Regions from separate parts of the Bradyrhizobium sp. 179 genome, predicted to be linked through region 2. Evidence: predicted binding sites of a transcription regulator. Region 2 holds the regulator's gene; each other region holds the start of a gene.
The links. The regulator LexA, encoded in region 2, represses DNA repair genes until DNA is damaged. The targets are predictions, from matches to a motif close to TGTTCNNNNTGTGTTCNG.
Positions count from the first base shown of each region.

Region 1 (10,524 bases), on a different contig from region 2:
TCTCACCGGCGGTCTTGCTCAGGCCGTCTTGCGCTCGATCGCCTTGAGCTCGCGGTCGATGCGCAGCTGCACCCGTCGAATCGCCAACAAATCGAGGTTCGGCCGATCTTGATCTGCTCACCGATGCGGAATCGCCAGTGCCAGATTCCGGGAATTGCCGTCCTGGCGACGGTGAATTCGACACCCCTGTGATTCATGGTCACCTCCCATGACTCACTTTCCATGCCTGCAGCATGTTGGGCGCCGTCATATTCCGGGGGACAAGCAAAATCTGCCGGTAAACCCATCGTGGCCTCGCGCGCGGGAAGGGAACTCTGTTCATGGTCGGAGAACCACGGAGTCCATCGCGCCGACGGCATGTGCCTTGCTTGGCCTCATGACGGCAGGCAAACCATGGGCGCCTCATGCTCGGCATTCCCCGCCGCTACTCCCATTTCGTCTTCGGCATCATCCAGTCCGGACTGACCTCGCTGATCGCGGCCGGCATCGCCAGCGTTCCCGCGGGGAGCGCGATGGCCTTCCTCGGGCACTGGATGGTTTCGTGGCTGATCGCATGGGCCGCGATGCTGCCGATCGTGCTGCTGGCTGCGCCCGCGATCCGCGCCGTCTCGCTGCGGCTGACGCGCGAGGAGAAGGACCTGCGACCCGGCCGGCAGGCATGAAAAAAACCCCGCCTGGGGAGAGCCAAGCGGGGAGAAAGTTATTGGAGGCTGAGGTGCTGGGCTGCAACACCATAGCCAAGCGACCCTAGCCGGTTCGGCTTACGACAGCCTGACAGGGCCAAATCGAAGCCGCGTCGGCAATCGCCTTCGTCCATGGGCCGCAAACAGAAAACCCCGCTCGGGGGAGCGGGGTCGTCGGCTGGGTATGGAGGCCCAGTGTTGGTCCACCGAGCACGACGAGAATAGGCGATCAGGCTGACACGCGCCTGACGGGTGTCAGTGAAAGTCGCGGTCGCGAGGCCGCAGACTGGCCCCGCGCCCGTCCCAATTTCGACATCCGGCCGCACAACTGGCGACACACGGGTCGGCAAGATTCCACACCGTCCGGCGCGGCCATGGGGGAACGTGGCGCGGCGGCAACGGGGTGGCATCATGGATAACGTAGAGCGGTCATTCGCCGCCGCGACGGCGGCTGGCTTCGTCGTGCTGGTGATCAGCCTCGTGCTGCTGGCGGTGCTGTAAGGCAGCGCAAGCGCAGGTGCGGGAGCGACCGGGGTCCGTATCGTCGCGGTTTGCCGATGATGAACCGGCGCTTTGTCTTTCAAAAATGGAAAAACAACCCCATGCACAGTAGGCTCTGGGATGATTTCGTCATTCCATCAATGACTTACCGGAGGTATGTGACACCTTAATCGAGCGAGAAGCGCACCCCGACGCGCGATGTTGGTTCCCTCGGGTTCACGGCAGCCGTGCGCAGCGGGCCCTGGCGAGCGCTAGTGGAGCTTGACCTCGTCCCAGGGCAGCCGCAGCTCGGCGGCGCGCTCGTCGCGGTCCTTCTTGCGGAACGCGTTCTCCTTGCGCTCGAACTTGATCATCTCTCCTCCTGCGCGGCCTCAGGAGTGGATTGCGCCCGATGACGTCTCGGTGTGCGTCTTCAGTCATGGCAGAGGCTCCGGAGGTGCAGTCTCCTCCCGAAGAAGGCCATAGACCGCGAAAAGGTTCGGTGCCTCAGGATTAAGGATTGTGACGGCTAAGCGAGAGATCCTGGGCAGATAGGACAGTGATACGAACGGTAGTTGCCCGGAATCCACTTGGCATCGGGGTACCGGTACGATGGCTCCCGCCGGGGCTGGCATTTCATCCCGAAACGAGATTGTAACCGGCAAGGGGTCGCTGAAAGGCGGCCCCTTTTCGATTCAGGCGGTGAGTGAATTAGGGACTCTCGGAAAGAACATATTGCGAACCTAGAACAAATGGGGTACATTGCTTTTATTGCCGGCCCGCATCTCAATCGTTTGTCCCCCTAGCGAATCCTCGCCATAAGGAGCACGACCCAATGTCCGCCACTGCCTTGCGTATCGTCGAAGGATCTTCCATGGACAAGAGTAAAGCTCTGGCCGCCGCGCTCTCCCAGATCGAGCGTCAGTTCGGCAAGGGCTCGGTGATGAAGCTCGGCAAGAACGACCGGTCCATGGACATCGAGGCGGTGTCATCGGGCTCGCTCGGGCTCGATATCGCGCTCGGCATCGGCGGCCTGCCCAAGGGGCGCATCGTCGAGATCTACGGGCCGGAATCCTCGGGCAAAACCACGCTGGCGCTGCATACGGTGGCGGAAGCGCAGAAGAAGGGCGGCATCTGTGCCTTCATCGACGCCGAGCACGCGCTCGACCCGGTCTATGCCCGCAAGCTGGGCGTCAACATCGATGAGCTCCTGATCTCGCAGCCCGACACCGGCGAGCAGGCGCTGGAGATCTGCGATACTTTGGTGCGCTCCGGCGCGGTCGATGTGTTGGTGATCGATTCGGTCGCAGCGCTGGTGCCGAAGGCCGAGCTTGAGGGCGAAATGGGCGATGCGCTGCCGGGTTTGCAGGCCCGCCTGATGAGCCAAGCGCTGCGCAAGCTCACGGCCTCCATCAACAAGTCCAATACCATGGTGATCTTCATCAACCAGATCCGCATGAAGATCGGTGTGATGTACGGTTCGCCCGAGACCACGACCGGCGGCAACGCGCTGAAGTTCTACGCCTCCGTCCGCCTCGACATCCGCCGCATCGGCGCTATCAAGGAGCGCGACGAAGTCGTCGGGAACACCACCCGCGTCAAGGTGGTGAAGAACAAGCTGGCGCCGCCGTTCAAGCAGGTCGAGTTCGACATCATGTACGGCGAGGGCGTCTCCAAGATGGGCGAGATCCTCGATCTCGGCGTCAAGGCCGGCATCGTCGAAAAATCCGGCGCCTGGTTCTCCTATGACAGCCAGCGCCTCGGCCAGGGCCGCGAGAACGCCAAGGCGTTCCTGAAGGCCAATCCCGACATCACCGCCAAGATCGAGACCTCGATCCGCCAGAACTCCGGCCTGATCGCCGAGCAGATTCTCGCCGGCACCCCCGAGCGCGACGCCGACGGCGAGGAGCCGACGGAGGAGTAAGACTTACCGCGAAGAATTTTCGCGAGGAGCGGGCGCTGAGGACGTTGAGTTGCCGACGTCGTCAGCGCCCGTTTCGTTTTGCGTTGTCGTGATCGGTAGTGTGATGAAGCGTCTGGTCCTGACCAGTTCGTCGGGCTTTGCTCTCGCAAGATCGAGACTGGCCGAATTCGTCATAATGTTCTCGTTTCGCTTTCAGTGGGGACCCGTGCCTCCACCTGAAATGCGTGCGGCCTATTTTGCGGCACGTTCGGAGAGTCTTGGGCCGGGTGATCACTGGTCGGACTGGGGCATCCATTGGCCTCGCGCCATGAGTCGTCGCAAAGATCTGTCGCTTGTCGATTTCTGCGAACCTTACGATGCGATCGAACTCTGGTTCGATCCAAATCCCGAGGATCAGTTGCAACTTATTTGGCTGCTCGATCACCTCAGATCTCATTCCTGGCCGGCGCAAAAACTCAAAGTGCGCCTTGTGGTGGACGATCTGATCGCGATGAGGGGCGAAAACCTGCGAAAGTCTGCGTCGCATATTCCCGCCTTTAATGTCTCTGCCAGGGAATTCGGGACCGCCGAGGCGGCGTGGCGGGCCTATTGCGAACCGACACCGGAAAGCTGCGTCAATCTCCTCCACAGCGACCTCAGTGCATTACCGATGCTGAGGCCGGCTTTGCTCAATCTGCTGCCAGAACTGCCGTCACCCTCGACAGGGCTTGGTGCGACGGAGATGCGATTTCTGGAACTTCTTTCCAGAGGGTTTGCGAACACGAATTCGTTGTTTCACCTGCGCTCGCATCGGCGCACGTTCGTGTTCGGAGAGACCGAGTTGGCTTGGTTGCTCGAGGGGCGGGCGCTCGGCCCCAATCCCGCAGTGGCCGGTTTGGGCGAGGAACTGCGCACAATCGACCTTAAGAATTTGAGGGCTCGGCATAAAGTCTATCTGCGCAGCCGCCTTTCGCTGACCGAATTCGGTAAAGCCGTCCTGGCCCATCAGGATGATTTCAGCCGCCACAATCCGATCGATCGCTGGTGGGGCGGCACGCATCTGACCAACGACCGGCTGTGGCGGTACGGCCCTGGTTTGACGAGGCCCTGAGGCATGACGCGGTTCATTGTGACAACAGACTCGTCCACTGCCGGCGGGATACAACGCGCCGGTCTCGCCGATCTCGTCATTGCGATCGAGCGTCGGCTGGTCTGGGGACCGCTGCCGTCGGATGCCGAACTCGAGGCGTTCTTTGCGCCACGCACAACGCAGCCGCATAGCCTCCATTGGCTGGACGACACACCATCCTGGCGTCTTGAAAATTCGGGGATGACGGGGCGTGGATTGATCGAGCTGATGGCGGAATACGAATCGGTCGAATTATGGACAGGACCTGAGCCGAATGCGCAGTTGATTTTGCTGTGGCTGCTTGACCGTTGCGGCGATGAGAGCGGCAGTACCGCGGCGAGAGCGAGTGGAAGGTCACGCTGACAGAGCTCGGGCGTTCACTTGTAGCCCGCGAAGACGATTTGTGGCGCCGCAACCCGCTCACACGTTGGTGGGGTGGTACCGAGCTGACCAACGAACGGCTCTGGCGTTGGGACGCCGATGCCCGTTCGTTGATCGCGCCGTAAGCCGCTACTCCGCGGCTTCCGCGTAATCGCTCACCGGCGGGCAGGAGCATACGAGGTTACGGTCGCCATAGACGTTGTCGACGCGCCCCACCGGGCTCCAGTACTTGTCGCTGCGCGAGGTGCCCGCGGGGAAGCAGCCCTCGCTGCGGGTGTAGGCGCGATTCCATGCATCATCGGCGATATCGTGCACGGTGTGCGGGGCGTGGCGCAGCGGCGAGGCCTCGATCTTGAAGCGGCCGGCTTCGACCTCGGCGATCTCCTTCCGGATCGCGATCATGGCGTCGCAGAAGCGGTCCAGCTCCGCCTTCGATTCCGACTCGGTCGGCTCGATCATCAGTGTGCCCGGCACCGGGAAGCTCATGGTCGGCGCGTGGAAGCCATAATCGATCAGGCGTTTTGCGATGTCGTCGACGGTGACGCCTGAGGTCGTCTTTAGCGGCCGGGGATCGACGATGCACTCATGCGCGACACGGCCCTTGGCGTTCTTGTAGAGCACCGGGAAGTGCGGATCGAGCCTTGCCGCGATGTAATTGGCGTTGAGGATCGCAATCTCGGTCGCGCGCTTCAACCCTTCGCCGCCCATCATCAAGATATAGATGTAGGAGATCGTGAGGATCGAGGCCGAGCCGAACGGCGCGGCCGACACCGGGCCGACCGGTGCATCCGCCTTGGTCGCGGGATGGCCGGGCAGGAACGGGGCGAGATGTGCTCTTACGCCGATCGGGCCCATGCCGGGGCCGCCGCCGCCATGCGGGATGCAGAAGGTCTTGTGCAGGTTGAGGTGGCTGACATCGGCGCCGTAATCGCCGGGCCGTGACAGCCCGACCTGCGCGTTGAGGTTGGCGCCGTCGAGATACACCTGGCCGCCATGGCCATGGACGATGTCACAAATCTCGCGGATGTGCTCTTCGAACACGCCATGCGTCGAGGGATAGGTGATCATCACAGCGGCGAGGTCGTTCGAATGTTTCTCGGCCTTGGCGCGGAGATCACCAACGTCGACGTCGCCGTTCTTCTCGCAGGCGACCACCACCACGTCCATGCCGACCATCGCGGCCGAGGCCGGGTTGGTGCCATGAGCGGAGGAGGGGATCAGGCAGATCTTGCGGTGGCTCTGTCCGCGCGCGGCATGATAGCCGCGGATCGCGAGCAGCCCGGCATATTCGCCTTGCGCGCCGGAATTCGGCTGCAGTGAGATCGCGTCATAGCCGGTGATGTCGCACAGCCACTTTTCAAGCCGCGCGAACAGCGCGTGATAGCCGGCGGCCTGCTCGCGCGGGGCGAACGGGTGCAGCGTCGCAAACTCCGGCCAGGTCAGCGGCATCATCTCGGTGGTCGCGTTCAGCTTCATGGTGCAGGATCCCAGCGGAATCATCGCGCGGTCGAGCGCGAGGTCGCGATCACTGAGCTTGCGCATGTAGCGCAGCATCTCGGTCTCCGAGCGATGCGCATGGAACACCGGATGGGTGAGGAAAGCGGTCGTGCGCTTCAAGTCGTCCGGCAGCGCCTCGCGCGTCTCGGCGTCGATCTCGGCATAGGCGAGTGTGCCGCCGAAGGCGCGCCAAACCGCTTCCACCGTTGCAGGCGTCGTGGTCTCGTCGAGCGCAATGCGAAGCGCGGTTTCACTGATGCCGAGATTGATTGTCTCGGCGGTCGCGCGCGCAATGATCTCGGCACGCTTGGCGCCAGCATCGACGCTGAGCGTGTCGAAGAAGGTCTCCGACTGGAGCGCAAAGCCGAGCCTGCGCAGGCCGGTGGCGAGCACGGTCGCGCGGCGATGCACATCTTGCGCGATCTGCGTCAGGCCCTCGGGGCCGTGATAGACCGCGTACATCGAGGCGATCACGGCGAGGAGCACCTGCGCGGTGCAGATGTTGGAAGTCGCCTTCTCGCGGCGGATGTGCTGCTCGCGGGTCTGGAGGGCGAGGCGATAGGCCGGCATCCCGCGCGAATCCACGGAGAGGCCGACGATGCGGCCGGGCAGCGAGCGCTTCAGCGCGTCGCGCACCGCCATATAGGCCGCATGCGGTCCGCCATAGCCCATCGGCACGCCAAAGCGCTGCGCCGAGCCGATCGCGATGTCGGCCCCTAGCTCGCCGGGCGAGGCGAGCAGCGTCAGTGCCAGCAGATCGGCGGCGACGATCGCGAGCGCGCCCTTGGCGCGCAGTGTCGCGATCGCGGGACGCAGGTCCCGCACCGCGCCCGACGAGCCCGGATATTGCAGCAGCGCACCTAGCACGTCACTCTTAGCGAGATCGGTGAGGGGATCGCCGACGATCAGGCTCCAGCCGAGCGGCTCGGCGCGGGTGCGCATCACCGCGAGCGTCTGCGGATGCACGTCCTTGTCGACGAAGAAGGCTTTTGCCTTCACCTGTGAGTGCCGCTCGGCGAGCGCCATGGCTTCGGCCGCCGCGGTCGCCTCGTCGAGCAGCGAGGCGTTGGCAACGTCGAGCCCGGTGAGGTCGCAGATCATGGTCTGGAAATTGAGCAGCGCCTCGAGCCGGCCCTGGCTGATTTCGGGCTGGTAGGGCGTATACGCCGTGTACCAGGCCGGATTCTCCAGGATGTTGCGCTGGATCACCGCGGGCAGGATCGTGCCGGAATAGCCCTGGCCGATCAGCGAGGTGAAGACCTTGTTCTGCCGCGCGAGCTCGCCCATATGCGCGATCGCCTCGGTTTCGCTCAAGGCTTTGCCGAGATCGAGCGGGGCGGCCTGCCGGATCGAGGCCGGCAGCGTCTCCCCCATCAGCGCATCAACGCTTTTGGCGCTGACGGCCTCGAGCATTGCGGTGACGTCGCGCGTCGAGGGGCCAATGTGGCGGCGAACGAAGTTGGCGGCGGTGTCGCCGTTGGATTTGCGGTGCGCGGTCATCATAGGGTCCTCGCTAGGAGTTGCTGTCATCGTCCGTCTTGTGCGCACTTGCGCACAGGGGCGGACGATCCAGTACGCCGTGGCCCCTCGGCTCTAGCCGAAGCGGCTGCGTCGACTGGATGTCCCGCCTTCGCGAGGCATGACAGTGAGTGTGAGGCGGCTACTTGCTTCATCTCACGCCGTATGCGCTTTGTACGCAGCGTCATCCATGAGGCCGCCGAGCTCGTTTCTGTCGGCAATCTTGATCTTGAAGAACCAGGCCGCGCCCTGCGCATCCGTGTTCACCAGCGCGGGCTCGGCCGCGAGTGCGGGATTGGTCTCGAGCACCTCGCCCGTAACGGGCGCGTAGACGTCAGAGGCGGCCTTGACGGATTCCACGACCGCGGCGGCTTCCGCCTTCTTCAGCATGCGGCCGATCTTGGGCAGCTCGACAAACACGACGTCGCCGAGCTGCTGCTGCGCGTAATCGGTGATGCCGACGGTGGCGATGTCGCCCTCGATGGCGAGCCATTCGTGGTCGGAGGTGTACAGCGTCGTGGTCATTGTCGAATCCTCAGCGTTTGTAGGTGTTTTTCACGAAGGGCATGGCGGCGACCTCGACGGCTAGGCGCTGGCTGCGCACCTCGGCGAACAGCTTGGTGCCGAGCGCGCTCTGGCGCGTGGGCACATAGCCCATCGCCACCGGCGCATTCAGGCTCGGGCCGAAGCCGCCCGATGTAACCTTGCCGATCGGCTCGCCCGCCGTCGCATCCGCAAACAGCAGCGCGCCCTCCCGCACCGGCGCGCGTCCCTCAGTGCGCAGGCCGACGCGGCGGCGGGATGCACCCTGGTCGAAATGGGCGAGAATCTTCTCAGCGCCGGGGAAGCCGCCGGCGCGCGTCCCACCGCTGCGGCGGCTCTTCTGCACCGACCATTCCAGCTCGGCTTCGACCGGCGTGGTCGTGGTGTCGATGTCGTGGCCGTAGAGACAGAGCCCGGCCTCCAGCCGCAGGCTGTCGCGGGCCCCGAGCCCGATCGGCATCACGTCCGGGTTTTCGAGCAGCGTCCTGGCGAGCCGCTCGGCATCGCCGGCGGGCACGGAAATCTCGAACCCGTCCTCGCCGGTATAGCCCGAGCGCGAGACGAAACAGGGGAGGCCGGCGACCTCGCGCGGGCCGGCATCCATGAATTTCATGGACGGCGCCTCTGCACACCATTTCGCCAGCGCCGTTTCCGCCTTCGGGCCCTGGAGCGCGATCAGCGCGCGGCCGTCCAGCGGATCGATCACGCAGTCGTCGGAGAGATGCGCGCGCAGATGCGCCTCGTCCGCGTCCTTGCAGGCGGCGTTGACGACCAGGAACAGGTGGTCGCCGAAATTGGCAACCATCAGATCGTCAAGGATGCCGCCATCCGCATTGGTGAACTGGGCGTAGCGCTGCCGTCCCGGTGCAATCGCCAGGATATCCTGCGGCACCAGCCGCTCCAGCGCGCGGGCGGCGTCCTCGACCTTGCCGGATTTCGGCCGGAGCGCGATCTGTCCCATGTGGGAGACGTCGAACAGGCCCGCGGAGGCGCGGGTGTGGAGATGCTCCTTCAGCACGCCCGCGGGGTACTGCACGGGCATGTCATAGCCCGCGAACGGCACCATCTTGCCGCCCAGGGACACATGCAGGGCGTGGAGCGGGGTGTGTCGGAGGGAATCGTGGTCGTCGGGTGCAGGCATTACAGGGGCCCTCGGTGGTTCCCCGGGGACGATTCCCCGGCAGCAACCCATCGAAGCCCCATCTGTCGCTGTGCCTGAGAGTATTATCCCGTCGGCGGACGCTGTCCGGGTCTTAACCCCGTCGGCGCCTCTTTCCAGATGTCGTCAAAGCCACGCGGTCCTTTTGCCTGAGAGTTTCCGGGGCGGTTGCTCCTTCGGCGCCGGCTGCCTAAAGCCGGTCTCTCCCGACGTGGCCGTACGATAGAGATATGTAAAGACCACAGCCTGGCCAAGCCTGTCAACGCGGCCGGCATCGGCTTTCAACCGGGATTGCGCGACCGCGGCAACCTACTGATCTGCTTGCACATCTCCTTGCACAGTTTCTGGACAGCGAAGCTGGCCTTGTCTAAAAGCGCTTTGGCCCGCAGATATCAGCCTTTAGCGTCTGTTTGGATGGCGAGAAGCGGGCCCAAGCATACCCGATTGGATGAACATGAGCGGCGTCAACGAGATCAGGTCGACCTTTTTGAACTTCTTTGCCGAGAACGGCCACGAGATTGTGCCGTCCTCGCCACTCGTGCCGCGCAACGATCCGACCTTGATGTTCACCAATGCCGGCATGGTGCAGTTCAAGAACGTCTTCACCGGCGTCGAGAAGCGGCCCTATCAGCGCGCCACCACCTCGCAGAAATGCGTGCGCGCCGGCGGCAAGCACAACGACCTCGACAATGTCGGCTACACCGCGCGCCATCTCACCTTCTTCGAGATGCTCGGCAACTTCTCGTTCGGCGACTATTTCAAGGAGCGCGCGATCGAGCTCGCCTGGAAACTGATCACCAGCGAGTTCGGGCTGAAGAAGGACAAGCTGCTCGTCACGGTCTACCACACCGACGACGAGGCGGCGGGCCTGTGGAAGAAGATCGCCGACTTCTCCGACGACCGCATCATCCGGATTCCGACTTCGGACAATTTCTGGGCGATGGGCGACACCGGCCCGTGCGGCCCGTGCTCGGAGATCTTCATCGACCGCGGCGAGCACATCTGGGGCGGGCCTCCGGGCTCGCCCGAGGAGGACGGCGACCGCTTCCTCGAATTCTGGAATCTCGTCTTCATGCAGTACGAGCAGGTGACGAAGGAGGAGCGCGTGGGCTTGCCGCGTCCCTCGATCGACACCGGCATGGGCCTGGAGCGCATGGCCTGCATTCTCCAGGGCGTCGAGAGCGTGTTCGAGACCGACCTGTTCCGCAATTTGATCGACGCGGCGGCGTCC
Region 1 covers NZ_JADPJR010000028.1:32,481-43,004, forward strand. The annotation lists gene IVB12_RS05810 (DUF2798 domain-containing protein) at 405-662, shown strand; gene recA (recombinase RecA) at 1,999-3,087, shown strand; gene IVB12_RS05820 (hypothetical protein) at 3,191-4,177, shown strand; gene IVB12_RS05825 (hypothetical protein) at 4,181-4,558, shown strand; gene gcvP (aminomethyl-transferring glycine dehydrogenase) at 4,706-7,573, opposite strand; gene gcvH (glycine cleavage system protein GcvH) at 7,748-8,116, opposite strand; gene gcvT (glycine cleavage system aminomethyltransferase GcvT) at 8,127-9,275, opposite strand; glycine riboswitch at 9,422-9,512, opposite strand; gene alaS (alanine--tRNA ligase) at 9,748-10,524, shown strand, end outside.
Region 1: the regulator LexA is predicted to act here: its motif matches at 1,890-1,907, upstream of recA (recombinase RecA).

Region 2 (10,524 bases):
GATGCTCGCCCATCATTTCGACCAGCAATTGCAGGATTTTGCGGTCATCCAACGGGATTTCGTCGACCACGTCCGCGCGACGGGCATCCGTGACGCGGAGGATTATCGCAGGCGCCTGTCGGGGCAGGACGTCCACCGGATGCTGCGCTCGAAGATCGAGGCGTTGCCCTACATGGGCGGGGTCAACGTCATCGACGCCGAAGGCAATCTCGTCAACTCGTCGACGGCATGGCCCGCCCCGAAAGTGAACGTTGCCGATCGCGCCTATTTCCGCACCTTCAAATACGATCCGCATTCGCCTGACGTGCTGATCGAGCCGCTGCACAGTCGCATCTCGGGTGCCTGGACCATCCTGATCGTGCGCAAGATCCTGGGGCCGAACGGCGAGTTCCTGGGCGTCGTCGGGCGCGGTATCGAGCCCGCTAATTTCGAGAAATTCTTCGCTTCCGTCGTGCTCGGCGAAGGCGCGACGATCTCGATGCTGCATCGAGACGGCACGCTGCTCGCCCGCTATCCGCTTTCCAGCGAATTGATGGGACGGAATTTCAAAACCGGCCCGTTCTCGCAACAGAGGGTTTTCGGGCTCGATCACTTCGCCGGCCGCTTCGTGAGCCCCGTCGACGGAGAAGACCGGCTGATCTCCTCCCGTGCCCTGCCCCACTTCCCGATCCTGATCATGGCCACCATGACGCGCGCGGCGGCCCTGACGGACTGGCGCGAGCAGATTAGGATCCTGATCTCGGTCGCCGCGTCTTCTGCGCTCGCCATCGCGGGCGTGCTGATCGCGATCGTGCGCAAGCTATTGGAGCAGCACCGCCTCTCGCGGGAACGGCTGATGCTGGAAATGCAGCGTCTCGACCGCGCCGTCAACAACATGACTCAGGGCCTTCTGCTGTTCGATTCCGAGCGGCGGCTCGTGATCTGTAACCAACGCTACATCGACATGTACGGGCTGTCGGCTGCGACCGTGAAGCCCGGTTGCAGCTTCCACGACATCATCGCCCATCGCAAAGCGACGGGCTCGTTCACCGGCGATGTCGACGACTACGTTGCGCGCGTACTGAGCGGCGTCCATGTGCGCAACGCCATGGTCGTCGACACCTCCGACGGCCGTTCGATCCAGATCGTCAACGAGCCGCTTGCGGACGGCGGTTGGGTGGCGACGCATGAGGATATCACCGAGCGCCGCCGGATTGAGGCGCGCATCACCCACCTCGCCCATTACGACGCGCTGACCGATCTGCCCAACCGCACCATGTTCCACGAGCATCTGCGGCAAGAGCTGGCCGCCATCACTGAAGGCGAACAGATCGCGGTGCACTATATCGATATTGACGAGTTCAAGGGCGTTAACGACGCGCTTGGCCATCTCGTCGGCGACGAGCTGCTCAAGTCGATCGCGCAGAGCCTGCGCCGCTGTGCCGGCCCGGCGGATTTCGTGGCCCGGCTCGGGGGCGACGAATTCGCCATCGTGCAGAGCGCGGTGACCTCGCCGGACCAGGTCAACGATCTCGTCGCACGGGTCTTCCAGGCCATCCGCACCCCTTTCGACTGCATGGGCCATCATCTCACCGCGGACGCCAGCATCGGCATTGCGCTGGCGCCGGAACACGGCGAGGTGCTCGATCAGATCCTGAAGAACGCGGACATGGCGATGTATGCCGCCAAAGCCGCCGGACGCCGCACCTATCGCTTCTTCGAGCCGGATATGGACGCTAAGGTTCGCGAGCGGCGGCAGCTCGAGATCGACCTGCGTCACGCCATCGCCCATGGCGGCCTCGAGGTCTATTACCAGCCCTGCCTCGGCCTGAAGGATGACCGCATCACCGGCTGCGAGGCGCTCGTGCGCTGGCGCCATCCCGAGCGCGGCATGGTCTCGCCAGCCGAGTTCATCCCGATTGCCGAAGACACCGGCCTGATCAACGAGATCGGCGAGTGGGTGCTGGCGACCGCCTGCCGGGACGCAGCCAACTGGCCCGACGACATCCGCCTCGCCGTCAACGTCTCGCCAGTGCAATTCAAGAGCGGCACGCTGGCGCTCAAGATCATGGCGGCCCTGGCCGCCTCGAACCTCCCGGCTAGCCGGCTCGAGCTCGAGATCACCGAGGCCGTGCTGATCCGCGACGACGAAGCAGCGCTGGCGATCCTGCACCAGCTTCGCGCCATCGGCGTGCGCATCGCGCTGGACGATTTCGGCACCGGCTACTCGTCGCTGAGCTATCTGCACCGCTTCCCCTTCGACAAGATCAAGATCGACCGCTGCTTCGTCGAAGACATCGCCGGCCCCGACGGCTCCGCCAGCATCGTCCAGGCCGTCGTCAACTTAGCGGGCGCCCGCCGCATGACCACCACGGCCGAGGGCGTCGAAACCGAAGAGCAGCAGCGTCTGCTCCGGGCGCTCGGTTGTTCGGAGATGCAGGGCTATCTTTTCAGCGCCGCAAAACCGGCCGACAAGATGCTGGAGCTGTTCGCGCTGCATCGCAGCCGTCTCGCCCGACGCGAAGGCAGCGAGAGCCGACGCCGCGAGGCCGGTTAGGCTTCGAAGACTGCGCCGCAAACGAAATCGCCCAGAAGCGGTCATCCGCTCCCGGGCGATCCATGTCTGAAGGCCGTCAGGTCTAGTTCGGCACCGCAGCCTTCGTCGCGCGCTTGGCGGCGACGGCATTCGCGGTGACGCCGTGAAGGAAGTCATAGGCCGCATGCAGCGCCTTGTCGTCCTTCTCCTCCGGCGGGACGTAGGATTGGGAACCGGTCTGCTCAGTGCCATCGGCGGCCGACAGGTGCCCGCGCATCTGGGACTCCGCCATGGTATCCATCCGGCCCTTCAGCTCGGGCGGCACGTCCTGGAGGATCTCGACGTCGGGCGCGACCCCCTGGGCCTGGATCGAGCGGCCCGACGGCGTGTAGTAGCGCGCCGTGGTCAGCGCCAGCGCACCGTTGCCGGCGCCGAGCGGAATGATCGTCTGCACCGAGCCCTTGCCAAACGAGCGCGTGCCGATGATCGTCGCGCGCTTGTGATCGTGCAGGGCGCCGGCCACGATCTCGGAAGCCGACGCCGAGCCGCCATTGACCAGAACCACCAGCGGCTTGCCCTTGGTGAGATCGCCGCCATGCGCGGTGAAGCGCTGGGTTTCTTCCGGATTGCGCCCGCGGGTCGAGACGACCTCGCCACGCTGGAGGAATGCGCTCGACACCGAGACGGCCTGGTCGAGCAGGCCGCCGGGATTGTTGCGCAGGTCCACAACATAGCCTGCGAGCTTCTCCGGAGGGACCTCCTTGGAGACCGACGCGATCGCCTTCTTCAGGCCGTCGGTGGTCTGCTCGTTGAACGAGGTGATGCGGATATAGCCGATGTCGCCATTCTCGACGTGGAAGCGCACCGGGCGCACATGGATGATCTCGCGGGTGATCGCGACGTCGAGCGGCGCGTCGGCACCCTTGCGCACGATGGTGAGCTTGGTCTTGGTGGCGACCGGCCCCTTCATCTTGTTGACGGCCTGCTCGAGCGTCATGCCCTGCACGGCCTCGCCGTCGATCTTGCTGATGAGGTCGCCGGACATGATGCCGGCCTTCGAGGCCGGCGTGTCGTCGATCGGCGAGACGACCTTGACGAGGCCATCCTCCATCGTGACCTCGATGCCGAGCCCGCCAAACTCGCCGGAGGTGGTCTCCTGCATCTCGGTCCAGGCCTTGGCATTCATGTAGCGCGAGTGCGGATCGAGCGAGGTCACCATGCCCGTGATCGCGCCTTCGATCAGCTTGGCATTGTCGGGCTTCTCAACATAGTTCGCCTTGACCCGCTCGAACACTGCGCCGAACAGATTGAGCTGGGAATAGGCATCGTCCGCGCTCGCCGCCGCCCGTGCCGCCCACACGCTGCCGTGGGGACTGGCTACCAGAAGGGTCAGACACACTCCCGTGAGCGCGCCCAGGGGGAACAGCAGGGTTTTCCGCATGGATAGGCTGGCCTTTTGCTTAGCGGTTCTGTTGAGGGCTTATCTCTCGGGCTTGGAAGCCGCCATGCAAATGGCGATCCAGGTCACCTCTCACAACACCATTCTGGTTTCTTCAAGGCCGCCTGGAAGGCCGGCGGCGGTACGCCGGCGAAATCCCTTCGCTTCGGCTTAAACTTTTGGCAACGTTCCGAAACCGCTTCGCGCAACGCGGCATCGGTCGGCCGCCCACGCCTCGCAGCTATGCGATTTTAGGATGGTTTTGGAGGGCCGGACACGCTAGGCGATGGCGACAAGACTTCAAATTCTCGGGAGGACAACAATGAATGACGCGCCCCGCATCCGGCCGGACAGGAACGTCGAACTCGGCGCCAGCAACGAGCCGTTCCAGAACCTGCACGAGTTCATCCGGAAGGCGCGCGCCAACCTCAACCAGAATGCCTGGGACTACATCGTCGGCGCTGCCGAGACCGAGACCACGATGCGCCGCAACCGCATGGCGCTGGACGAGATCGCCTTCCGCCCGCGCGTGCTGCGCGACGTTCGCAAGGTCGACGGCTCCGTCGAGCAGTTCGGCCGCAGGATGCGGCTGCCGGTGGTGCTCGCCCCCGTCGGTGCGCTGGAGATCTTCGATCCCGATGGCGCGGCAAGCGTCGCGCGCGCCGCCGGCACCTTCGGTGCGGCGCACATGTTGAGCTCGGTGTCCGAGCCGGGGCTCGAGAAGACCGGCGAGGCCGCGCCCGACGCGCTGCGGCTCTATCAGCTCTATGTCCGCGGCGACGATGCCTTCGTCGCCGATGTCGTCAGCCGGAGCGAGAAGAACGGCTATGCCGCGTTCTGCCTGACTGTCGACACCGCCCATTACAGCCGTCGCGAACGTGACATCGCCAAGCGCTACGTTCGCGAAAGCCGCCTGCGCGCGACCGGCGGCGATTTCCAGAAGGGTCTGGAATGGCGGACGGTGAAGATGATCAAGGACAAGTTCAGGATCCCACTGATCCTGAAGGGCATCGCCACCGCCGAGGACGCTCAGATCGCGATCGATCACGGTGTCGAGTGGATCTACGTCTCCAACCATGGCGGCCGTCAGCTCGATCACGGCCGCGGCGCCATGCATGTGCTGCCTGAAATCGTCGAGGCGGTGAAGGGCCGCGCCAAGATCATGGTCGATGGCGGCTTCTGCCGCGGCACCGACATCGTCAAGGCGATCGCGGCCGGCGCCGACATCGTCGGCATCGGCCGGCTGCAATGCTGGGCGCTGGCCGCGGCCGGCGAAGCAGGCGTGATGCGAATGCTGGAACTGCTGGAGGACGAAGTGCTGCGCTGCCTCGGCCTCCTGGGTGCCACCTCGTTCGCCGAAGTCGACAAATCCTGCCTGCATCAGGCGACCGCAACGAATGCGCCGAGCGTGTTCAGCGCGTTCCCGCTGTTCGACCACGAGCCCTACCGATACTGAAAAGTGAAAGAACGCGATGACCTCACTCTCCCCCGGTAGCGCCGATGCGCTCCTGTTCGATCTCGGCCGCGTGGTGCTCGATATCGATTTCTCCAAGGCGATCGCCTGCTGGGCGGGGCATGCGGGCTGCCAGCCCGAGGCCATCGTCGCACGCTATGTGCGTGACGAGGCCTACCGGCTGCACGAGGTCGGCAAGATCAGCGACGAGGATTATTTCCAATCGCTGCGTTCATCGCTCGGGATCGGCATTTCCGACGCGCAATTTCTGGAGGGATGGAACGCGATCTTCGCCGGCGAGATGCCTGAGATCGCCGAGCTCTTGCCGCGCGCGGCGAAGCAGGTGCCGCTATATGCCTTCTCCAACACCAACCGGCCACATGTCGACTATTTCTCGAAGGAATATGCCGGGGTGCTCGGGCATTTCCGCGAGCTCTATCTGTCGTCCAGCATCGGCCTGCGCAAACCGGATGCAGAGGCGTTCGATCATGTCGTGGCGGCGATCGGCCTGCCAGCCAGCCGAATCGTCTTCTTCGACGACCTTGCCGAGAACATCGAGGGGGCGCGAGCGCGTGGACTGACGGCGGTGCATGTCACCTCGCCCGGTGATGTCGGCAAGGCCTTGCTAGCGTTGGGAATTTGACCACCGATGCCGACCGGATCGGGTCGGGTTCCGGGCACCCAAATCCGCTCGGGTAGGGACCAATTCACTTTGTACATTTTTGTACAGAGTTCCGGGAACGGAATACCTCCCTCCGGACTCTATGAGTCCGTTGGGACGTCTACATCGGACTTATTCTCGTGCTGGGCAAAGCCTACCTCACAAAGCAAGCCTCCTTGCTGCTCGAATTCGCCAAGACCACCTCGGATTCGCGCCTCTCCGCCAAGCTGATCAGCAAGGCCGCCGACCTAAAGTCGCAGGCCGATCCGCTGCCGGACAAGGATCAAAGCCCCAAAGCTCCGGACGTGACAGCCGGCGTCAGTTCGGGCGAACAGACGCAGAGTTGATCCGATGCTGGCCGTGGCGCTCATCCTTGTCGTCCTCGCCATGGCTATCCTCGTACCGGTCTGTCTCGCCTTCCGGATCATGCCGTGACCGGTCTGCGCACGATTCTTCATGACGGAGATCACGCAGGATAAATCATCCTGTCGGCGCCTTTGCCTCACGCCTGCACTCGGCTAGAACTTTCGCCGCCCATTGCCGATATGCTCAGCAGGAGTTTCCGCCCTTGGCCTTGATGCCGGTTTCTGACGCGCTTGCCGCGGTGCTGGCAGGTGCGGAGCCGCTGCCTGAAGCGATGGTTTCCCTCAACGAGGCCTATCATCGCGTGCTCGCACGCGATGTCGCGGCGCTGCGCACACAGCCGCCGGAAGCAATGTCGGCGATGGACGGCTACGCGGTGCGCGCGAGCGATGCAACAAAGCTCGATAGTGCGCTCACCTTGATTGGCGAGGTGGCGGCGGGTCGTCCATTCGCGGGAACGCTGGGCCCCGGCGAAGCCGTGCGGATCTTCACCGGCGGCGTCATTCCCAACGGTGCCGACGCAGTCGTGATCCAGGAGGACACGGTTGCGGACGGCAAGCGCATCACGATCAAGGAAGCCGCCATTGCCGGCCGCCACATCCGCCCCGCGGGCGTCGACTTCTCCGAAGGCGACCTGCTCCTGCGCAAGGGAACCCGTCTCACCGAGCGCGATCTCGCACTCGCCGCCGCCATGAATCATCCGCAGCTTGCCGTCTGCCGCCGTCCGAAGGTCGCGATCCTCGCCACCGGCGACGAACTGGTAATGCCGGGAACCACGCCCGGTCGCGGCCAGATCGTCTATTCCAACGGCTACGCCCTGCACGCGCTCGCCCGCAGCGAGGGGGCCGATACCATCGACCTTGGCATTGTCGCCGATACGCTGGAGGCCACCACTGCCGGCATCCGCCGCGCCCGCGAGAGCGGCGCCGAGATCCTGGTCACGAGCGGCGGCGCGTCGGTCGGCGACCACGATCTGGTCCAGCAGGCGCTGAGGGACGAAGGCGTCGCGATGGCGTTCTGGAAGATCGCGATGCGCCCGGGCAAGCCGATGATGCATGGGCGGCTCGGCGGGATGCGCGTGATCGGCCTGCCGGGTAATCCCGTGTCATCCTACGTGTGCGCCTTCCTGTTCCTGGTGCCGCTGATTCGCGCCTTGTCGGGACGATCCGTGATTCATCACCGACAAGAGCGCGCCGTGCTCGGCCGCGATGTGGACGCAAACGATATGCGCGCGGACTATCTGCGCGCACATCTGGAGACGCGCGACGACGGCACGCTGGTGGCCCTTCCCGTCGATCACCAGGATTCCTCGCTGCTTGCGAATCTCGCTGCAGCACAGGCACTTCTCGTCCGCGCACCGTTCGCTCCGAAGGCAGAGGCCGGCTCGCCTTGCGAGGTGCTGCGCCTGCCCGTCTGAACGCATCCACTACACGCGTTCCGCGAACTTTGCCGCGTTCACGGTAAATTAAGCAGTTGCGGAACACATATGGAACATATAGTGTCCGTTCATGATTTGTTTCGAGCATGTAGCGGTCTACCGCTCCAATTCAGCGTCTCGGAATCGAACGACATCAACCGGGGGACTTTGGTCGAGATGTTAACGCGCAAACAATACGAGCTTCTGCGGTTCATCAGCGAACGTCTGAAGGAAAGCGGCGTGCCGCCCTCCTTCGACGAGATGAAGGATGCGCTCGACCTGCGCTCGAAATCGGGCATCCATCGCCTGATCACTGCGCTCGAGGAGCGCGGCTTCATCCGCCGCCTGCCCAACCGCGCCCGCGCCATCGAGGTGATCAAGCTGCCCGAGCTCCAGGCCGCCGCCGGCAGCCGCCGCGGCTTCACGCCGAGCGTCATCGAGGGCAATCTCGGCAAGGTGCGCGCGAGCTCCAGTTCTTCCGCGGACGAGGGCGAGCGTCCCGTTGCGGTGCCCGTGATGGGTCGCATCGCGGCCGGCACGCCGATCGAAGCGTTGCAGACCCGCAGTCACACCATCAGCGTGCCGCCCGACATGCTCGGCTCAGGCGAGCACTACGCACTCGAAGTGCGCGGCGATTCGATGGTCGAAGCTGGCATTCTCGATGGCGACATGGCGCTGATCCAGCGTAACGAGAGCGCCGATACCGGCGACATCGTGGTGGCCCTGATCGACGACGAGGAAGCGACGCTCAAGCGCTTCCGCCGCCGGGGGGCGTCGATCGCGCTCGAGCCCGCCAATGCCGCCTATGAGGTGCGCATCCTGCCGCCGAACCGGGTGAAGATTCAGGGCAAGCTGATCGGGCTGTACCGCAAGTACTGAGACGAGCTAGCGGTCATTCGATACCAATGATTCCGATTGGAGCGGACGACGGTCCGCTCCAGCTGGATAGTCTTTTGGTCTTGCGCAGATTATCCGGCCCCTCTCTCCGGCGCTCCATCCTCGGCATGCGGCCCCAAGCACTCATCGCTTGTGAAGAGATCTTAGGAGATTACGATGTGCAGGATCGCCTTAAGCGCCTTCGCAGCGTGCTGATCGCTTGATCGGCCGCGCAAGCATTCGCAACTCAATTGCAGCACCACGCACGCAAGTCGGCGCACGCAGGGAGCGAGCATTTCCGCAACGCCCGAACTGCCATCGACCGACAGCCACGGCGAAGCTGGCCACATTCCCCTGGTCGGCGCCCGTAGGCCACGGGCGCTCGCATCCGCCGAATGCACTGAAGCGAGCTTTGTTCCTATGGCTTCGGGAAAGATAATGTGATCGCGTCCGGCAACGCCAGCCGCAGATTTGCCTACAACGGAGCAGAGCGTTACGTGCTTCCACTCTGATAGAGGCTTGCGCCTCCGAAGGAGGCGCGGGTTGCTATCTTCGAATGAGGAGCACCCGATGTGTGACTACAGCCTGCATGCCGTTGCATCTCGCCCCGCCGAAGTCGGCGAGACGATCGTGTCGACAACGTTCCGCGGCACCTCAACGCGCGGCTTTGCTTCCGCGGCCGATCCGACCGTGGCCGTCTGCCTGCTGCCGGGAACGGAGCTCGCCTTCGCCGACAACGTCCGTTACGATAATCGCTGGATCTGGACGCGCACCATCAACTCCCGCGTCGGCAAGTTCGGCAAGATCGATCCGCACATACCCGACCGCCATCATGACGCGATCGAATTCCCCGACGGCAAATACGTGCTGGTGACGCAGCTCGTCGAAGGCCAGCGCGCAACCGTGCTGCAATTGCCGGTGACGCAGCCGGTCAGCGAGCGCGAGCACAAGCCGCAGATCGTCGCCGATAGCCGGTCGACGATCACGCGCTTGCCGATTGGCTGAGCCGTCCCCGCCCGCGGGGTCGGGCCAGGATTGAAATTGCCATCGCCGGCCGAGGCCGGCGAGATGGTAAGATTTAATGCTGCGGAACGTCCGGTCGGACCCGGACCTACTCTTCGCGTTTGTTTTTAATCGTCCGGCGCCTAATCGTCGACCTGCAGGTCGGTCTCCGCCGGCGTTGCATCCCGGTTGCGGGCCGCGGCCGTCCTCGGCACAAGGCTGCCGTCGAAATCACCCTCGCCGGCGCCGGCCGGCAGCCAGGGACGGCTTGTGCCTCTTGCTCTCACCGCCTGAATCGCAAAGCCGTCACCACGCTGCGTCAATGCCAGCGCGCCTTGGCTGGCGAGACGTTGCCGGTCGACCACCATCGCCGCGCAATCGGGCGGCGCGGGGCGCGTCGTGACCACCAGCGCGGCACGACTGCAATCCTCAGCCAGCGCATCGATGCGCAGGGAAAGCGCGACCAGCCGACCGTCGGCAAGCGGCGTCACACAGCCGGACTCATCGCACGACACGCCGTCAGCCAGCGAGCTACTCCCGGCATCGCGCGGATCGGCGTCGGCAGCTAACCACTGTTTGAGCAGAAAGCCATCCTTGCTCGCCCGGATCACATGCAACTGCCCGTCCCTGCCCCGCACCGCGACGCTGGCGCCGTCCCCGGCAATCAGGATATCGGGCTGCCGCACCGACAGCCCCCACGCGATGGAAGCCAGCAGCACCAAGGCACCGGACCAGCGCAAGGGCGTGCGCAACAGACCCATCACGATGATCCCGAGGCTTGCCGCGATCAACGGCGAAC
Region 2 covers NZ_JADPJR010000009.1:192,820-203,343, forward strand. The annotation lists gene IVB12_RS02750 (EAL domain-containing protein) at 1-2,536, shown strand, start outside; gene IVB12_RS02755 (S41 family peptidase) at 2,619-3,956, opposite strand; gene IVB12_RS02760 (alpha-hydroxy acid oxidase) at 4,276-5,409, shown strand; gene IVB12_RS02765 (HAD family phosphatase) at 5,426-6,049, shown strand; gene IVB12_RS02770 (hypothetical protein) at 6,208-6,414, shown strand; gene glp (gephyrin-like molybdotransferase Glp) at 6,636-7,847, shown strand; gene lexA (transcriptional repressor LexA) at 8,025-8,726, shown strand; gene IVB12_RS02785 (hypothetical protein) at 9,294-9,728, shown strand; partial or broken gene IVB12_RS02790 (ComEC/Rec2 family competence protein) at 9,869-10,524, opposite strand, start outside.

Region 3 (10,524 bases), on a different contig from region 2:
TCGCCGAAGTCGCGACCGCGATCGCCGGCGGCGACCTCTCGCGCAAGATCACCGTCGACGTGCGTGGCGAGATCCTACAGCTCAAGGACACCCTGAACACGATGGTCGACCAGCTCAACCGCTTCGCGGGCGAGGTGACGCGCGTGGCGCGCGAGGTCGGCACCGAAGGCCGCCTAGGTGGTCAGGCCAACGTGCCCGGCGTCGCCGGCACCTGGAAGGACCTCACCGACAGCGTGAACTCGATGGCGGGCAACCTCACGGCCCAGGTCCGCAACATCGCCGAAGTCACCACCGCCGTGGCGCGAGGCGACCTGTCGCGCAAGATCACGGTGGACGTGAAGGGCGAGATCCTCGAGCTGAAGAATACCATCAATACCATGGTGGACCAGCTCAATGGCTTTGCGGGCGAAGTCACGCGCGTGGCTCGCGAGGTCGGCACCGAAGGCAAGCTCGGCGGTCAGGCCGAGGTGCCCGGCGTCGCCGGCACCTGGAAGGACCTGACCGACAACGTCAACTTCATGGCCTCCAACCTGACGGCCCAGGTCCGCAACATCGCCGAGGTCGCGACCGCGATCGCCGGCGGCGACCTCTCGAAGAAGATCACGGTGGATGTGCGCGGCGAAATCCTTCTCTTGAAGGACACGCTGAATACCATGGTCGAGCAGCTCCGCTCCTTCGCCGCCGAAGTCACGCGCGTGGCGCGCGAGGTCGGCACCGAGGGCCGGCTCGGCGGTCAGGCCGTCGTGCCCGGCGTCGGGGGCACCTGGAAGGACCTCACCGACAACGTCAACCTGCTCGCCGCGAACCTCACCACGCAAGTCCGCAACATCGCCGAAGTCACCACGGCGGTCGCGCGCGGCGACCTCTCGCGCAAGATCACGGTCGACGTGAAGGGCGAAATCCTCGAGCTGAAGAACACCATCAACACCATGGTGGACCAGCTCAACGCCTTCGCCGGCGAAGTCACGCGCGTGGCGCGCGAGGTCGGCACCGAAGGCAAGCTCGGCGGACAGGCGCAGGTGCCCGGCGTCGCCGGCACCTGGAAGGATCTCACCGACACCGTAAACTTCATGGCGGCAAACCTGACCGAGCAGGTCCGCGGCATCGTCAAGGTCGTCACGGCCGTCGCGAACGGCGATCTGAAGCAGAACCTCACCGTGAAATCGAAGGGCGAGGTCGCGGCGCTCGCCGACACCATCAACAACATGACCGAGACGCTCGCAACCTTCGCCGATCAGGTGACGTCGGTGGCGCGCGAGGTCGGCGTCGAGGGGCGCCTCGGCGGCCAGGCCAACGTGCCCGGCGCCGCCGGCACTTGGAAGGACCTGACCGGCAACGTCAACCTGCTCGCGGCCAACCTGACCTCACAGGTGCGCGCGATCGCGGAAGTCGCGACTGCCGTGACCAAAGGCGACCTGACGCGCTCGATCCAGGTCGACGCCCGCGGCGAAGTCGCTGAGCTGAAAGACAACATCAACACGATGATCACGAATCTCCGTCTGACGACGGACGTGAACACCGAGCAGGACTGGCTGAAGACCAACCTCGCGAAATTCACCAACATGCTCCAGGGCCAGCGTGACCTCACCACCGTCGGCCGGCTGCTGCTCACCGAATTGTCGCCACTGGTGAACGCCCATACCGGCGTGATCTACCAGGTCGAGAACGAGAACGATCCGCAGCTCCTGCTGCTCGCTTCTTACGCCAGCGACGGCGTCTATCCCTATCAGCGCGTGCTTCAGTTCGGCGAAGGCCTGATCGGCCAGTGCGCCCTCGACAAGCGGCCGCGCGTGATCGCCGACATTCCGCCCGACGTGGTGCCGATCAACTCGGCGCTGCTTCGTGTCGCGCCGAAGAACCTGGTGGTGCTGCCGGTGCTGTTCGAGAGCCAGGTCAAGGCCGTGATCGAACTTGCTTCGCTGACATCGTTCACGACATCGCAGATGACGTTCCTGGAGCAGCTCACCGACTCCATCGGCATCGTGCTCAACTCGATCGAGGCGACGATGCAGACCGAAGGCCTGCTCAAGCAGTCGCAGCAGCTCGCCGGCGAGCTGCAGACGCAGCAGCGCGAATTGCAGCAGACCAACGACCAGCTCGAACAGAAGGCGCAGCAGCTCGCCGAGCGCAACGTCGAGGTCGAGCGCAAGAACCAGGAGATCGAGCAGGCCCGCCGCGCGCTGGAGGAAAAGGCGACCGAGCTCGCACTGACTTCGAAGTACAAGTCCGAATTCCTCGCCAATATGAGCCACGAGCTGCGCACGCCGCTGAACTCGATCCTGATCCTCGGACAGCAGCTCACCGACAATCCGGACGGCAACCTCTCGGCCAAGCAGGTCGAATTCGCCCGCACCATCCACGGCGCCGGCACCGACCTGCTCAATCTCATCAGCGACATTCTCGATCTGTCCAAGATCGAGTCCGGCACGGTGACGGTCGACGCTGAGGAAATCCTGACCGCGAATCTGCTCGAGACCGTGGGCCGGCCGTTCCGGCACGAGGCGGAAAACCGCAATCTGTCGTTCAAGATCGACATCGATCCGAACCTGCCCCGCAGCATCGTCACCGATTCCAAGCGCCTGCAACAGGTGCTGAAGAACCTGCTCTCCAATGCCTTCAAGTTCACCGCCGAAGGCGAGGTGCGCCTGAAGGTCGCCAGCGCGGTCGGCGGCTGGGGGACGGATCATCCGGTACTGAACTCGGCACCAGCCGTGATCGCCTTCGAGGTGTCCGATACCGGGATCGGCATTCCCCTGGAGAAGCAGAAGCTGATCTTCGAAGCGTTCCAACAAGCTGACGCCGGCACCAGCCGCAAATATGGCGGTACGGGCCTCGGGCTTGCGATCAGCCGCGAGCTTGCAAGCCTGCTCGGCGGCGAAATCCACCTGCGCAGCTCGCCGGGCAAGGGCTCGTCCTTCACGATTTATCTGCCGCTGAAATATTCCGGCCCGACGCTCGCACCGCGTGCTGCGCCCGCGCCACAGCAACACGCCCAGCCGCCAGCGCTACAGCCGGCCGCACCTGACCAGCAGCGCGTCATCGAGCAGCTTCCCGACGACCGACTCAACATCGAGCCGGGCGACACCATCCTCCTGATTGTGGAGGACGATCCGCACTATGCGCGCGTGCTGGTCGATCTCGCCCGCGACAAGGGCTTCAAGGTCCTGGTTGCGGCCCGCGGCGCCGAAGCGCTGGAGCTCGCCAAACAGTACCAGCCGACGGCGGTCTCCCTGGACGTGTTCCTGCCCGACATGCTGGGCTGGACGGTGCTGAGCCAGCTCAAGCACAATCCGCTCACCCGCCACATTCCCGTCCAGATCATCACGCTCGACGAGGACCGCCAGCACGCGCTGGCGCGGGGGGCCTTCTCCTTCGTCAACAAGCCGACGACGACGGAAGGCGTCTCCGCCGCGCTGACGCAGATCAAGGAATATGCGCGGCCGCGGCGCAAACGACTCCTGATAGTCGAGGACAACGAGGCCGAACAACTCTCGATCCGCGAGCTGCTGCACCACGACGACATCGAGATCGTGGTTACCGACACCGGCGCCGGCGCTCTCTCGACGCTGCGCGAGCAGCCTTGCGATTGCGTGGTGCTCGACCTGCGGCTGCCCGACATGAGCGGCTTCGAGGTGCTCGACGAGATCCGCAATGACGAGGCGCTGTCGAACATCCCGGTCGTGGTGTTCACCGGCCGCGAGCTCTCGGCGGAGGAGGATGCAGAACTCCACACCATGGCGCGCAGCATCGTGGTCAAGGGCGTGGAATCGCCGGAGCGCCTGCTCGACGAGACCGCACTGTTCCTGCACCGTGTCATCACGGAACTGCCGGTCGAGAAGCAGCGCATGCTGGAGAAGCTGAACAGTTCCGACGAGGACCTGATCGGCAAGACGGCCCTGCTCGTCGACGACGACGCCCGTAACATCTTCGCGCTGTCGAGCGTGTTGGAACGGCGCGGCATGAAGGTGTTGACGGCCACGACCGGCAGCGAGGCGGTCGCGCTGGTCGAATCCAATCCGGAAATCGCCATCGTGCTGATGGACATCATGATGCCGCAGATGGATGGCTATCAGACCATGGGTGTGATCCGCGAGAACCCGGCCTTCGCGCGATTGCCGATCATCGCGCTGACCGCCAAGGCGATGAAGGGTGATCGGGAGAAATGCCTGGAGGCCGGCGCGTCCGACTATCTCGCCAAACCCGTCAACACCGATCAATTGCTGCTTGCGATCCGCATGTGGCTGCACCGCTGAGTTGGATCCGCGAATGGACCACGAAAAGGTCAACATCCTGCTCGTCGACGACCAGCCGGCCAAGCTGCTCGCCTATGAGGTGATCCTGAAAGATCTCGGCGAGAATCTCGTGATCGCCTCGTCCGGCCGCGAGGCGCTGGAGGTTCTGCTCAAGACCGAGATCGCGGTCATCCTGGTCGACGTCTGCATGCCCGAACTCGACGGCTTCGAGCTCGCCGCGATGATCCGCGAGCATCCGCGCTTCCAGAAGACCGCAATGATCTTCATCTCTGCCATTCAGGTGAGCGACATCGACCGGTTGCGGGGCTACGAGATGGGCGCCGTCGACTACGTTCCGGTGCCTGTCGTGCCGGAGGTGCTGCGCGCCAAGATCAAGGTGTTCGCCGAACTCTATCGTAAGACCCGCGAGCTCGAACGACTGAATCAGGAGCTCGAGGACCGCGTCCGCGCACGCACCGCCGAGCTGGAGAATTCCACCGCCAAGCTTCGCGAGAGCGAGCAGCGGCGCAGCATGGCAATCGCCGCCGGCAAGATGGGGTCTTGGGATTGGGACTGGATCACCGGCGACTGGATGTGGGACGAGGGACAATATCGCATCTTTGGGGTTAGCCCGGAGAGCTTCGAGGTCAACCCGGCCAACGTTCAGGCGCTGTTGCATCCCGATGACGTCGATCAGTTGCGCAAGGCGATCGCCGAGTTCAACAGCGGCACGCGCTCCTATGAAACGGAGTTCCGCATTGTGCGGCCCGATGGTGAGGTACGCTGGTGCGTCGGCACAGCGGCCGCAACGGTCGACCATAGCAGCCGCGTGGTGCGGGTGAGCGGCGTTACGGTGGACATTACCGAACGCAAGCGCGCCGAAGAGCAGCAGAACCTTCTCGCGCGGGAAGTCGATCATCGCGCCAAGAACGCGCTGGCATTGGCGCAATCGATCGTGCGCCTCACCCGTGCCGACGAGGTCAAGGCCTATGTCAATGCCGTCGAGGGACGCATCAATGCGCTCGCGCGCGTGCACACCATCCTGTCGCTGTCGAGCTGGCAGGGAGCCGAGCTCTCCAAGCTGATCGACGAGGAGCTGGCACCCTACTCGCCGAGTGGCCAGATCAGGTTGGCGGGCCCCGAGGTTCAATTGCTGCCGACGACTGCCCAGACACTCGCGCTCGCTCTGCACGAGCTTTTCACCAACTCGGCAAAATATGGCGCGCTTTCGACGCGATCCGGGCGGCTCATGATCGGGTGGCAGGTCGATGACGAGCTCCTCACGCTGACCTGGGAGGAAACTGGCGGCCCGCTCGTCAGGACGCCGAAATCCCGAGGCTTCGGAACGCGGAGCCTGCTCGCGAGCGTCGAGTCCCAGCTCGGCGGACAGGCGAAATTCGATTGGCGCGCTGAGGGACTGTTGTGCCGCCTCGAGGTACCCTTGACACGCAAGCCGGCGGCGACGGCACCGAGCAAATTTGATGCCGCCGCGGCGGCCGAGTTGCAGCGCGCATCCGGTTAGAGCGTTTTCCAGCGAAGTGGTGACCGGTTCGCGTCAAGAAAACGCGTCAAGCCAAGAATCGAGAGCTTCCCTCAATCGGAACGGAGAGCTTTAGCCGGACGCCGTGTTCGTCATGCGCTGCTCCGTCCTTGGGTCGCGCGCGATGCGTCCTTCGAGCCAAGCTTCCGTTCGAGCGAGATCACGCAACGCCTTCGCGTAGCGCCGGGCCGCGCTTCGCTCCGCGCCGCGCGGGAGCTTGCGCGCCTTGCGCAAGATGTCTGCGGCCGCGTTGCGATAGGCCAGCGAGCGGTACAGAAAGACTACCTTGCCCATATCCAATGTCCCGTGTTGATGGCGCTCATGTTCGCAAGCCGGGCATGAACGTCGGATGAAGCTGGCGATGAAAATTCCTTCATCCAGATGGAACCAATGACTATTGCGCGCGTTTGCGGGCCAAATCGGGACATAGTTCCATGCGCGCGAAGAAGTCGTCGGGCCTGGTCTCTCCCACCGGCCTCATCAAGCTGATGACACATGCGATGATGGGTGCAGCCCTCGGCCTCGCCTTCAGCCTCACACTCATTCTGTCCAATCCAGCCGTCGCCAATCTGCTGAGTCATGGCGGAAGCCAAGCCGCTCTTGGGTTCGCTCTCACACTGGGGACGACCTTCGCGATCGGCGCGACGCTCACGGGCATCGTGTTCATCCTGGAAGAGAACAAGCAATCTTGAAGCGCGCGTGACCCTAGGGGAAGCTTTGTCGGGAACTCCTGCGAGGAACGGCAGTTGGCCGCCTGCGTCAATTTAACTCAGGGAGTTCCTCCATATGAAAACAGTCAAGCTCGCCTTCGCCGCAATGTTGGCAACCGGCCTCGCTGCCGCGCCGTTCGCCGCGCAGGCGAAGTCGCACAAGGCCAAACATGGATCCTCAATGTCATCGTCGCAGACCACGGGCGCGAACACCAAGTCCTCCAAGGGTGCCGATCCCTCCGGTCAAGGCGGCTCTGGCCCCGGCTCCGACCAGGGCGGCACGATGACGAACAAGGGTGGCATGAGCAACACCAAGTGAGCTCTGCGCGGTAACGTGAGAGTCCCGCGTTCAGCGCGGGGCCTTCACCAAAGCACGATGACGATTCATCCAGTCCCTCGCGCCATAAAGCGCAATGAGATTGGATGAACCGTCATTGCGCTTCAGATTGTTGTTTGAGCATCATCTTCTCGGAAAACCGCTACTACTTTAGCGCCACAGGTCGGCGCGCTGACCAGCGTATCGCCGCCGGCCCGCTTCACCTCTTCCAGGCATAGCGATCGCCGCATAAAGCCTCGCGCAACATCGCGGTCACGCGCCGGCGCGTCATCACGTCGGACGAAGGAACGTTGCCGCAGATTTCGTCCGGCACGGCCCGCACAGCGCGGCCCGTTAGGTGTCCGAGGGCATCGACAATCGGCAGCATGTCGCTTGCGCGCACGCTTAGTGACCGGCCAACACGCGCGCCGCCTTGTCGACATTCTTCACGGAGCGAAGACGCATCTGGCCGCGGACGTCAGGCAGGACGTCACCGCCCCCAGCCGCCTTCCATTCATCGATCAGCAGGTTGATTTTCCGGCGCAGATCGATCTGCGCCAGAGTTCGTTCGGTGCAGTCGCAATCGCCGTTGACGAGATCGCGCACAGACGCCTCGACCTCGGCCATTTCCAACCTCAAGGCGCTGATTTTACGCCGAATTTCGTTAATTCTGTTGTCCATGGCTTGTTAGAACAAAATAAGAACATATAGTCAAATCATGTTTTCAAACCGGAGGAGCTACATGCAGGTTCAGGCCAAATACGACGCCAGGGTTTTTCTTAGTGAGCAGATGACACGGGCGCAGGGACTGAGATTGAAGCGGCTGAGCGAAGAAGCGTATCAGCCGACACAATATGCGCGGGATCTCTCCTTCGCCGAGGCTGCGCGGCGCATCCAGGTGCTGGAGGCGGAGATCGAACTGGCGAATTCGTTCTAAGGCTGGCTTCACCGCCGGGAACATTGCAGGCGTGCTGTTCGGAACCATGCCGGTGTCCGACGGTTCTTCCTCGGCCAAGGGAGAAAAGGCATGGCACGTAAGGCAAAGAAGCGCCGCTACTCGCGCAGCTCCGGCAGCGATGTCGAAAGCGAGATGCGGCGTTACAAGAAAGGTACCGCGAAGAGCGGACGTGGCGGTCGCGGCGGACGCGTGAAGAGCCGCAAGCAAGCGATTGCGATCGGACTGTCGAAGGCACGCAAGAAGGGCAAGAAAGTCCCGAAGAAGGCCTCCAAGCGGAAGACGTCCAAGAAGAAGACGTCCAAGAAATCTGCCAAGAAATCTTCCAAGAAATCTTCCAAGAAATCTTCCCGGGCATCGTCAAAGCGCAAATCCACCAAGCGGTCGCGCTGACCTCGGTCAGATCATGCTGCCCGGCATGAAGCAGCGGATCGAAATCCCGAACGCAGTCTTCACCGGCCACACCATGGTGCGGCCGGCGCGGTTCGGCTCGGTGATGACGGCTTCATCCGGCACCTCGACCCATTGCCCGTCCAGCCGAACACGGTAATGCCCGTTGTGCGATTCCCAATCGGGATCGGAGACGGCAAAGCCGTCCGCATCCGAGCAGCACGGACCGAGGTGGCTGCGCAGGCTGTCGAACCATGGCTTCAGGGGCGAGTTCGCATAGCGGCCATCGTCGCGCCCGAGCGCGTTTCCTGCCGGCAGGATGAACCACGCGACGAGCAGCGTACTTATCAGCGAGAGCTTCAATCGATCCATGTCGGCACCGATCAAATGCGAACCACCGGCCAGTTCCACAAAGCGGTCGGGGGGTTCGAAGTTCCACGCTCGCAAACCCGATTCACGGCTTCATTGCCGCCGAGCAGATGCGCGGCCAGAAAGTCTGATGGCCGAACACGGCTTTTTCGGACGAACCGGGTCACCCACCCTGCCGTTAACGAGAATGTTATCGGTGGCCCGTGGGGGGTCTTGGATACGAATGCGAAAGGCGGCCGGAAGGCCGCCTTTTTGGATTGAAGCGATCCAAGCTCGCCTTACGCCAGTGGCACCGCGACGAATCGGGTGGCATCCGCGCTTCTGACCTGCAACAGCACGCTGCGCTTGCCGGACGATTTGGCCTGCGCCAGCTCCGAACGGACTTCGGCGACATTGCTGACAGCCTTGCCACCGACATTGAGGATGACGTCTCCGGTCTGGATGCCGCGCTGCGCCGCCGGTCCTTCCGGATCAACCTCCGTGACGACGACACCCTCCCGGCCGGCGCCCTGCACATCGCCGGCGGGAGCCAGACCAAGCCCAAGGCGCGGCGTGCCGGCGCCCGGCGGCACCTTGCCGTCATAGGCCTTGCCCTGCGCCTGCCGTTCGTTCGGCAGCTCGCCGAGCGCCAGCGTCACAGTCTTGCTTTCGCCCTTGTGGAAGACGTCGAGCTTGACTGAGCTGCCGGGCGCCAGGGTGGCGATGGTGCGGGCGAGATCGCGGGAATCCTTGACCGCCGTGCCGTTGACCGCGGTGATAACGTCGCCCGCCTCAATGCCGGCCTTCGCCGCCGGGCTGGCGGGTTGCGGATTGTCGACGATCGCCCCGCGCGCCTCCTTGAGGCCAAGGCTGTCGGCAATATCCGGCGTCACCGGCTGCACCTGCACGCCGAGCCAGCCGCGGGTGACTGCGCCCTTGTCCTTCAATTGCGCCACCACGAGCTTTGCGGTCGTGGCCGGAATATCGAAGCCGATACCGACCGAGCCGCCTGAGGGCGAGAAGATCGCGGTGTTCACGCCGATCACGTTGCCGCTCATATCGAAAGCCGGACCACCCGAATTGCCCTTGTTGATCGGCGCGTCGATCTGGATGAAGTCGTCATAGGGACCATTGCCGATGTCGCGGCCGCTGGCCGAGACGATACCCGCGGTGACGGTGCCGCCGAGGCCGAATGGATTGCCGACCGCAACGACCCAATCGCCGATGCGCGGCTTCTGGTCGGAGAATTTGACGAACGGAAAATCTTTCTTGCCCTCGACCTTGATCAGCGCGAGATCGGTCTTCGGATCTGTGCCGACGACCTTCGCGGTATAGGTCGTGCCGTCGTCCATGGTCACCTGCACGGACTCGGCGTGATCGACGACATGGTTGTTAGTTACGGCATAACCGTCGGCGGAGATGAAGAAGCCGGAGCCTTCGCCCGTGATCATTTGGCGGCGCTGACGCGGCATGCCGTTCATGCCACCCGGAAAGCGGAAACCGAACTGCCGCGAGAACTGGTCGAGCGGCGAGTCTTCGTCCGAATCCATCCGGTTTTGTTGCAGCATCGCGCTCTTGTCGTTGCTCTGGTCAATTCTGACCCGCACCGAGATGACGGCGGGTTTGACCTTGGCCACGAGATCGCCGAAGCCCGGCGGGGTCGCAGCCGTTTCGGCGGCCTGCGCCGGCGCGGCGAAGGAGGTTATCCCGAACGGCAAAGCGCCGGGAGCAGCCGCCAGCACGGCCGCGCCAAGCGCGGCCACGGTGCCGAGCAGCGCGAGCCTGCGCGTTCTCAGGATCTTGCGGGAGGTGGTGATGTCGGAATTGACGCGATCGTTCATGTCGAGATGTCCATGTTGAGCAGCTGTCGCCTTGCGCCCAACATGGTCGTTGCCACCTTACGGCGTCCCGTCCACGCGATTAAATCTTGGCAAAGATTTGGGGACCGGCCAGCGCGGCGAGACGATCAACGAAGACGATGCGGTCTGCGCGAAGCTTCAGCGCCCGATCTGGCAAGACATGTCGGCCGGGCT
Region 3 covers NZ_JADPJR010000108.1:204,233-214,756, forward strand. The annotation lists gene IVB12_RS25880 (HAMP domain-containing protein) at 1-4,253, shown strand, start outside; gene IVB12_RS25885 (HWE histidine kinase domain-containing protein) at 4,267-5,754, shown strand; gene IVB12_RS25890 (hypothetical protein) at 5,845-6,066, opposite strand; gene IVB12_RS25895 (hypothetical protein) at 6,207-6,464, shown strand; gene IVB12_RS25900 (hypothetical protein) at 6,559-6,801, shown strand; gene IVB12_RS25905 (hypothetical protein) at 7,019-7,186, opposite strand; gene IVB12_RS25910 (hypothetical protein) at 7,204-7,425, opposite strand; gene IVB12_RS25915 (DUF3072 domain-containing protein) at 7,541-7,735, shown strand; gene IVB12_RS25920 (DUF6496 domain-containing protein) at 7,826-8,146, shown strand; gene IVB12_RS25925 (hypothetical protein) at 8,153-8,515, opposite strand; gene IVB12_RS25930 (Do family serine endopeptidase) at 8,791-10,332, opposite strand.
Region 3: the regulator LexA is predicted to act here: its motif matches at 7,487-7,504, upstream of IVB12_RS25915 (DUF3072 domain-containing protein).